Regions from separate parts of the Bacteroides faecium genome, predicted to be linked through region 2. Evidence: riboswitches for the same ligand, from Rfam matches in the RefSeq annotation. Region 2 holds a riboswitch; the other holds the start of a gene.
The links. A riboswitch is a leader RNA that binds a small molecule or an ion and turns the genes downstream of it on or off. The one in region 2 is predicted to bind thiamine pyrophosphate.

Region 1: linked by a shared signal. The riboswitch ahead of BacF7301_RS01015 (TonB-dependent receptor) and the one ahead of thiS (sulfur carrier protein ThiS) in region 2 are both predicted to bind thiamine pyrophosphate.

Annotation. Positions count from the first base shown of each region.
Region 1 covers NZ_CP050831.1:249,612-254,618, reverse strand. Annotated here, with positions in the region: gene pnuC (nicotinamide riboside transporter PnuC) at 1-483, opposite strand, end outside; gene BacF7301_RS01015 (TonB-dependent receptor) at 497-2,782, opposite strand; TPP riboswitch at 2,783-2,879, opposite strand; gene BacF7301_RS01010 (mechanosensitive ion channel family protein) at 3,009-3,920, shown strand; gene BacF7301_RS01005 (hypothetical protein) at 4,025-4,264, opposite strand; gene BacF7301_RS01000 (O-acetylhomoserine aminocarboxypropyltransferase/cysteine synthase family protein) at 4,339-5,007, opposite strand, start outside.
Region 2 covers NZ_CP050831.1:5,255,028-5,260,034, forward strand. Annotated here, with positions in the region: gene BacF7301_RS19600 (sensor histidine kinase) at 1-1,506, shown strand, start outside; TPP riboswitch at 1,562-1,655, shown strand; gene thiS (sulfur carrier protein ThiS) at 1,716-1,916, shown strand; gene BacF7301_RS19610 (thiamine phosphate synthase) at 1,921-2,538, shown strand; gene BacF7301_RS19615 (thiazole synthase) at 2,571-3,347, shown strand; gene thiC (phosphomethylpyrimidine synthase ThiC) at 3,382-5,007, shown strand, end outside.

The DNA.
Region 1 (5,007 bases), 1.8 Mb from region 2:
AAGTATCCAAGCGAACCATTGCTCGATATATTTACGTGCCAGCATCCACATGCCGACAATGCTCAATGCCGTGGTGAAGCTATCCAGCCAGGGCACATTGCTGTCTGTGTATTCAATGAGTATCCAGGCAATGCCGATAAAGGCAACGATGAAGACCAGCAAAAGCGGAAGATAGCATTTCCACGGTGTATGCACGATAGGGAGAGCTTTCGGTTTATCATTGCCTGTTTCAGCATTGGCAGATTGATTCCGCTTTCCTTTCCGTTGTCCCCACATCCAAAAGAACCAGCCGTAGACGGCGGCAATCAGATAATAGATATTGATACCGAAATCTGCATACAATCCCGCTTCGTAATAGACGAAGATATAGATAGCAGGCATGATAATCCCCGCTATCCAAAGATAGATACTTGCCCGGTATTCCAACCAAAGGTAGACTAAACCGACAATCGTACCGAATATTTCAAGGAAATTCATTTCCATCATTCAAACCTGCTTAAAAACGGAAAGTAATATGTGCCAATATATTTGTGCCTGCCATCGGGTAGAAACGCGGGTCATGCTTTATCACATACGCCTTTGTCTTATCTCCGTTTTCGTAAAGGGCAACGCTTTGCGAGTATCCGTTCGTTTCATATTTTGTATCGAACAGGTTGTAAACGGTAGCTCCTATGGTAATTCCTTTTGTGTGACGGGTCTTAAAAGAATACGACGCACTGAGATGGTTAACAAAGTAGGCATCGAGCGAGTTTTCCTTTGTGCCGAAGTTGTCGAGATACTGGCGGCTGACATATTGAGACTGGAGAGAAATTTCCAGTCCGTTGCTGCCGAGAGTTATCAGGCTGTTTCCGATAAAAGAAGGAGAGAAGGCGATAGGAGAGTTTCCCCCTTTAATCGCAGTCTGCGTCCATAGATTATCAACGATTTCCCCATTCACCAGACTTTCATCATATACGTAACCCACATAATCCTTAATGCGGTTTTTACTCCATGTTCCGTTGATGTCCCAACGCAACCAGTCGTTGAATTTAGCGCCCAACGCCAACTCGATTCCCATTCGGTAACTGTCTTTCACGTTTTCCGCCATGGCTTCGCCTATATCATTGGTTTTCCCGTTTAATACTAATTGGTCGGTATAGTCCATATAATATAAATTGACACCTGCCGTAAACCATTCGTTGCGATAAGTGTATCCTAACTCATAATCCAGTAACTTTTCCGCTTTGGGATATTGGTCGAACATTCCGTCCGTATAGTTATTACGGGTAGGCTCTTTCTGTGCCACAGAAAAAGATGCGTAGGCACTGTGGTTGGAATTGATTTGCCAAAAAAGTCCGGCTTTCGGATTAAAGAAGCTGAAGTTCTCTCTGATGTCCAATCGTTGCAAGTGTTCAGGAGTTGCGGTATAGTCCCATTTATCATTATCTCCATCAATCGTATAATGAATATAGCGATATTGCAGGTCGGCATAAGCGCTTAATCCGCCGGTTAGCTGATAATTAGCTTTCAGATAAATGTTACCGTCTGTCTTTCCACCCTTATTACGATAATATTCATGTTCAGGGTCGAGCTGTTCAGTGTAGTTTTTCACCCATATCACTTTTCCATAGTGGTCGTTACTGTATCGGTTCAGACCACCACCGAAAGAAGCGTTTAGTTTCTCGTTCTGATAATTCAATGAGAAGATGCCGCCGCCGAAGTCGCTATCCACTAACTTTTGGCGGACAAGATTCGTTTTCTTCTGCGGCTCACTATTACTAGGGAGATAGAAAGGTTTCAATCCATATTCTTCAAGGCTGCGTCCGTTTTTGTATTCCTGATAATAGCCGAAACCATTGGTATAATGGAAAGCAATATTCAGGTTCCATGTCGGAGAGAAAATGTGATTAAGCAAAAGTTGATAGTGCGTCTGGCGGTAATTATCCATTTGGTCATCATAGAAACCGATGGGATTTCCTTTTCCTATATTGTCATCGAGGATGATTCCGTTCGGGTTGTATGTCCGGTTGTTCTCCAACTGCTCTTTGCTGATGCCGTCCCAGGCATGATAAGTCTTTTCTTTTCCACCGAAGGAAATAAACTTAACCGTTGTGTTTTCACCGAAATAACCGCCTTGTACGAAATACGATTTCAAGTCCGATGAGGCACGGTCGCGATAACCGTCACTCTGAATATTAGAGAGGCGTGCGTCGAATGCCCAGTATTTATTAATCAGCCCGGTTCCTACTTTTACCGTTTCCTTATGTGTATTGAACGAGCCATAAGAGCCGGAAACTTCCGCGTAAGGCTTGGAAGAGATACTCTGTGTACGCATATTGATGCTGGCACCGAATGCTCCCGAACCGTTGGTAGACGTTCCGGCACCCCGTTGAATCTGCATATCTTCCAGGGAAGAAGCGAAGTCGGGAGTGTTCACCCAGAAGATGGCGTGGCTTTCGGAGTCGTTCATCGGGATACCGTTGGCGGTGACATTGATGCGGGTAGCATCTGTTCCGCGTACGCGGATGGTGGTATATCCTACGCCTGCTCCCGCGTCCGAAGTGGTCAATACGGAAGGGGTGGTAGATAAAAGGAAAGGAATATCCTGTCCAAAGTTCTGTTTACTGATTTGCTCTCTTTTTACGTTGGTAAATGCCACCGGAGTTTTTGCCGTGGCACGGGTGGATACTACCTGCACTTCTTGCAGGTTTACAACTTTCATGCTATCTTTTGCACTCGTCTGTGCATAAACAGTGATGCCTGCACCTAATAAGGCGACGGCCATCAATCCAATTTTTTTCATCTTGCTTATTAATTAGTTCTCTACGCCGGCATTACCCGGTTCAGATTCTATGGGTATGTTCTCAGCCCGTCATGTTAAGGCACCCCTACCAGTGAATCGGTGACAAAATTACGGCTTTTGTAGGAGGAAAGCAAAAAAAACTTTTAGATTTACTAAAAACAATATAACTTTGCAGTTTGTTGAAATAACAAAACAACCGTTTATTCATTTAAATAACATATCAATTATGCTACTATTATTTCAAGCAACAGCAACACAAGTTGCGGACTCTACGCAAGTGGTCGCAGATAAATTAATGGAAGAAGCGATAGCTAATGCCGACGGCTTAGATAAATTATCGCTTATCACTCAACAGTTAATAGATTTTGGAATACGTGCCGGCGAACGTATCTTGATTGCGGTCATCGTTTTCATTGTAGGACGTTTCCTTATCTCGATGCTCAACAGGTTCATCGTGCGGCTGATGGATAAAAGAAAAGTCGATATAAGTATCAAGACTTTCGTCAAAAGTCTGGTAAATATTCTGTTGACTATCCTATTGATTATTTCCGTTGTCGGTGCGCTGGGTGTTGAAACGACTTCGTTTGCGGCTCTTTTGGCTTCTGCCGGTGTCGCTGTCGGTATGGCTTTGTCCGGCAACTTGCAGAACTTCGCAGGCGGACTGATTGTACTCTTATTCAAGCCTTACAAAGTAGGCGACTGGATTGAAAGCCAGGGAGTTTCGGGAACAGTGAAAGAGATTCAAATCTTCCATACTATTCTGACTACGGGAGATAACAAGGTGATTTATATACCGAACGGTGCAATGAGCAGCGGAGTAGTGACGAACTACAATACACAGACAACCCGCCGTGTAGAATGGATTGTCGGCATTGACTACGGAGAAGATTATAATAAGGTACAGCAAATTGTCCGTGACATACTGGCGGCTGATTCACGTATCCTGAACGAACCTGCACCGTTTATAGCTCTTCATGCGCTGGATGCCAGCAGTGTAAATGTAGTAGCTCGTGTGTGGGTGAACAGTGGAGATTATTGGGGAGTATATTTCGATATTAATAAGGCAATTTATGAAACCTTTAATGAGAAAGGCATCAATTTCCCATTCCCACAACTTACGGTACATCAGGGTAACTGATTATTGCATAGTATATAACCAAAAAGGAGAGGGCTTCACTGAAAGTGGGACTCTCTCCTTTTGGTTATAAAAAACTTGTCTGGTGTGATTAAATGGAATTTCTTTTATTTGATGCCGAAGTCCTCGACCAATTCGTATCTATCTTCTTTGATTCCCAGTACGTGGTTAATCTTTCTTCTCTTCTCAAGGTTTTTAAAGTAGTCTTCTACAACCTGATAGAGGTCAAAATTGGTAGTAGAACCGGCGGCTAAGTCGAGTGACTCCACCATCTTTTCTACGGCCTGATGGATTTTCTCTGCGTCTATCAGATGCAGTTCGTTGCTGTGTATTAAATATTTTTCCATGACTGCAATGTTTTAATGTTATATTGTTATAACGTTCCACAGTGACGGAAAGTTCATACACAAACCGCTGTATCTTAGATTTTGGCAAGTGCCTGTTCCAGGTCGGCAATCAAATCGTCAATATGCTCTGTTCCTATGGACAGGCGGACAGTGCCCGGATAGATTTCTTGCTCGACAAGTTCCTGCGCATTAAGCTGTGAATGGGTAGTACTTGCCGGATGAATCACGAGTGACTTAACGTCAGCAACATTGGCAAGCAATGAGAATATCTCCAGACTGTCAATGAAGCGGTGTGCCTCTTCCTGTCCGCCTTTCACTTCGAAGGTAAAGATGGAACTGGCGCCATTCGGGAAATAACGCTGATACAATGCGTGGTCGGGATGATTGGCCAATGACGGGTGGTTCACTTTCTTTACTTTTGGGTGATTGTTTAAGAAATTCACTACTTTCAGGGCGTTTTCCACATGACGTTCTACACGCAATGAAAGAGTTTCCAGTCCTTGCAGCAGGATGAAAGCATTGAATGGGCTGATAGTTGCCCCAGTATCACGCAGCAGAATGGCACGGATACGGATAGCGTAAGCGGCCGGCCCGGCAGCGTCTACAAAGCGTACTCCGTGATAGCAAGGGTCGGGTTCCGTGAGTTGCGGGAACTTGCCGGAAGCTACCCAGTCGAACTTACCGGAATCAACAATCACTCCACCTAATGAAGAACCATGTCCGCCAATGAATTTCGTTGCTGA
Region 2 (5,007 bases):
ATGAAAGAGTACAATGTAAAATACTGTAATACATACGAATATGACATCAACAAAGATATAGAAATGATGCAGGATTTTTATCCGGAAATGGATAACCTGGTATTCGTATCAGACAATACATACAATGGACTGGCTGAGCTTGCCTGGTTCAAAAAGAACCTGAAAAATTATCCGGAATTGTCGGTTACTTATATCGACGGTCGTATTCATACCATTGATACGGCTGTCAGCCAGCTACGGAATCTTTCGCCAAAATCAGTGATGTTACTCGGCATCTGGCGGGTGGACAACCGTGGAATTACCTATATGAATAACTCCGTTTATGCTTTTTCCAAAGCCAACCCTTTGCTGCCGGTGTTCAGCCTGACTTCCACCGCCATAGGATACTGGGCTATCGGCGGATATGTTCCCCAATATGAAGGGGTGGGAAAAAGTATGGGAGAATATGCCTACCAATTTTTAGACCGGGGGAAAACTGATATCAGAAGCATCAATATTCTACCTAATAAGTATAAATTTGATGCCAACAAGCTGAAAGAATGGGGATTTGAAGATAAGAAACTGCCTGTCGGCTCGCTTGTTATCAATCAGCCGATTCCTTTCTTTGTGGCTTATAAGACGGAGGTACAGTTCATCCTGCTCATATTCCTGGTATTGATAGGCGGATTGATGATTTCACTATATTACTATTACCGGACTAAAATCCTGAAAAACCACCTCGAAAGAACGACGGAACAATTGCGGGAAGACAAAAAGAAACTGGAAGCGTCCGAAATCGAACTGCGTGATGCCAAGGAACGTGCCGAGGAAGCCAATCAACTGAAAAGCGCCTTTGTGTCGAACATGAGCCACGAAATACGGACACCGCTGAATGCCATCGTAGGCTTTTCCAGTCTGATTGTTGATTCGGTAGACCATAACGGCGAACTTCAGGAATACGCGAATATTGTTCAGACTAATTCCAATCTGTTACTCCAATTAATTAGCGATGTATTGGATATATCACGTTTGGAGTCAGGTAAATTGCAATTCAAATATGAGTGGTGTGAATTGATGAATCATTGTCAAAACATGATTACTCTGACGAATCAGAATAAAACGAAAGATGTAAATATCAGTCTCCAGATGCCCAAAGAGCCGTATCTATTATATACCGACCCGCTGCGCCTGCAACAAATCATTATCAATCTGCTGAATAATGCGTTGAAATTCACGCCTGCGGGAGGAAGTATCACACTGGACTACAAAGTGGACGAAGAAAAGCAATGTATGTTATTCTCCGTGACTGATACCGGTACAGGAATCCCCGAAGAGAAACAGGAACTCGTATTCCAGCGTTTCGAGAAACTGAACGAGTTTATTCAGGGAACGGGACTGGGACTGGCTATCTGCAAGTTGACCATTCAGTACATGCAAGGTGATATATGGATTGACAAGAACTACAAGAATGGCGCACGATTTGTCTTTTCCCATCCTATCAAAAAACAGGAATCGGCAGAAAAATGAAAAATAATCTGTCGATTTAGTGTTTTTCTGTTTCTTTTTCGCTTACTTTGCCCCCGTAAAGACAAAGGGGTGCCCCATGAGGGGCTGAGATTATACCCTAGGAACCTGAGGCAGTTAGTACTGACGTAGGGATTGTGTTTCTTCTTATCGCCTTTCCATAAAAGCACGCTCTTTGTATTTACTTTCAACTTATTTATTCTGATAGGACAATGAAAGTACAAGTGAACAACAAAGAGGTGGAAATGATTCCCGACTCTACCCTTACACAACTGACAGCGCAACTCGAACTTCCGGTTCAGGGTATCGCTATCGCCGTGAACAACAAAATGATTCCCCGCACCGAGTGGGAACGTTTCACGCTTCATGAGAATGACAACCTGGTAATTATCAAGGCAGCATGCGGAGGATAAAGTGATGGTCAGTCTACAATTTATCACGCATCAGACCGAACGGTATTCATACTTCGAATCGGCACGTATGGCACTCGAAGGCGGGTGCAAATGGATTCAACTACGCATGAAGGATGCTTCTCTCAAGGAAGTGGAAGCGGTGGCACTGCAACTGAAACCACTTTGTAAAGAGTACGAAGCGGTTTTAATTCTCGACGACCACGTCGAACTGGTCAAAAAACTGGAAGTGGACGGCGTGCACCTGGGTAAAAAGGATATGCCTATCGACCAGGCAAGGCAAATGCTCGGAGAAGCCTTTATTATCGGCGGCACGGCAAATACATTCGAAGACGTCGTGCAGCATTATCGCGCCGGAGCCGACTATCTCGGCATCGGGCCTTTCCGGTTCACTACTACCAAGAAGAACCTGAGCCCTGTACTGGGCTTGGAAGGATATTCGTCCATCCTTTCCCAAATGAAGGAAGCGAATATCGAACTGCCCGTAGTGGCTATCGGTGGAATCACGAACGAGGATATTCCTGATATTCTCCGCACAGGAGTCAACGGGATTGCCATGTCCGGCACGATTCTCCGGGCTGAAAATCCGGTAGAGGAAACACGAAAAATTCTAAGTAATTCATAAATCAACATCTATCATTCTAAATTCCAAAAAACATGGAAAAGTTAGTAATTGCAGGACGTGAATTTAACTCACGCCTTTTCCTGGGAACAGGAAAATTCAATTCCAATGAAGTAATGGAACAGTCCATTCTGGCTTCAGGCACAGAAATGGTGACGGTTGCCATGAAACGTATCGACATGGACAATAAAGAGGACGACATGCTGAAACATATTATCCATCCGAATATCCAGTTATTGCCCAATACTTCCGGTGTACGTGATGCGGAAGAAGCTGTTTTTGCCGCACAGATGGCGCGTGAAGCGTTCGGTACGAACTGGCTGAAACTGGAAATTCATCCCGATCCCCGTTATCTGCTCCCCGACTCTATCGAGACACTGAAGGCTACGGAAGAGTTGGTAAAACTGGGCTTTATCGTATTGCCCTATTGCCAGGCAGACCCTGTGCTTTGCAAACGTCTGGAAGAAGCCGGTGCAGCTACCGTCATGCCTCTTGGTGCTCCGATTGGCACGAATAAGGGATTGCAAACTAAAGAGTTCCTGCAAATCATTATCGAACAGGCAGGTATCCCCGTTGTTGTCGATGCCGGTATCGGCGCGCCAAGCCATGCTGCCGAAGCAATGGAACTGGGTGCTTCTGCCGTATTGGTGAATACGGCAATCGCCGTTGCCGGAAACCCGGTAGAGATGGCAAAGGCTTTCAAAGCTGCCACCGAAGCCGGAAGACGGGCTTACGAAGCGGGATTAGGACTGCAAGCGAACAACTTTATAGCCGAAGCAAGCTCACCTCTGACTGCTTTCCTGGATAAATAATATGAATGAGTAGCTGACTACTAAAAAAACAATTATGGAACAAAGAATAAAATTTCCCCGCTCTCAAAAAGTATATTTACCCGGCAAACTTTATCCGAATATCCGTGTAGCCATGCGGAAAGTGGAACAAGTGCCCAGCGTCAGTTTTGAAGGCGAAGAAAAGATTGCGACACCGAATCCCGAAGTATATGTATATGATACCAGCGGTCCGTTCAGCGACACGGATATGAGTATCGACCTTAAAAAAGGCTTGCCGCGAATGCGCGAAGAATGGATTGTAGGTCGCGGTGATGTGGAACAACTTCCTGAAATCACATCCGAATACGGACGCATGAGACGGGATGACAAGAATCTCGACCACCTGCGTTTTGAACATATCGCCCTGCCTTATCGTGCAAAAAAAGGGGAAGCTATCACCCAAATGGCGTATGCCAAAAGAGGTATCATCACTCCCGAAATGGAGTATGTGGCTATCCGTGAGAATATGAACTGTGAGGAATTGGGAATAAAAAGCCATATCACCCCTGAATTTGTCCGCCGGGAGATTGCGGAAGGACGTGCCGTACTGCCTGCCAATATCAATCATCCGGAAGCCGAACCGATGATTATCGGACGCAACTTTCTAGTGAAAATCAATACGAATATCGGAAACTCCGCTACTACTTCGAGCATTGACGAAGAAGTGGAAAAAGCATTGTGGAGTTGCAAATGGGGCGGTGATACTTTGATGGATCTCTCTACGGGAGAAAATATCCACGAGACACGCGAGTGGATTATCCGCAATTGCCCCGTTCCGGTCGGCACGGTTCCTATCTATCAGGCACTTGAAAAAGTAAACGGTGTAGTGGAAGACCTGACATGGGAAATCTACCGGGATACTTTGATTGAACAATGCGAGCAGGGAGTGGATTATTTTACGATTCATGCAGGTATCCGCCGCCATAATGTACACCTTGCCGATAATCGCCTGTGTGGTATTGTCAGTCGCGGGGGAAGTATTATGAGTAAATGGTGCCTGGAGCATGACCAGGAGAGTTTCTTGTATGATCACTTCGATGATATTTGTGATATTCTGGCAGAGTATGATGTAGCGGTGTCTTTGGGAGACGGACTTCGTCCGGGTTCTATCTATGATGCCAACGATGAAGCTCAGTTTGCAGAACTGGATACGATGGGAGAACTGGTACTTCGCGCCTGGGACAAGAATGTCCAGGCATTTATCGAAGGCCCCGGGCATGTGCCGATGCACAAGATTAAAGAGAATATGGAACGTCAGATTGAGAAGTGCCACGATGCACCGTTCTACACGCTCGGCCCGTTGGTGACGGATATCGCTCCGGGATACGACCATATCACTTCCGCTATCGGTGCCGCACAAATCGGATGGCTGGGTACGGCAATGCTTTGTTATGTGACTCCGAAGGAGCATCTTGCCCTGCCGGACAAAGAAGATGTCCGTGTAGGAGTTATCACCTACAAGATAGCTGCTCATGCCGCCGACCTTGCCAAAGGGCATCCGGGTGCACAGGTACGTGACAACGCACTGAGCAAAGCACGTTATGAGTTCCGTTGGAAAGACCAGTTCGACTTGTCACTCGACCCGGAACGGGCACAGACTTATTTCCGTGCAGGACACCACATCGACGGGGAATATTGTACG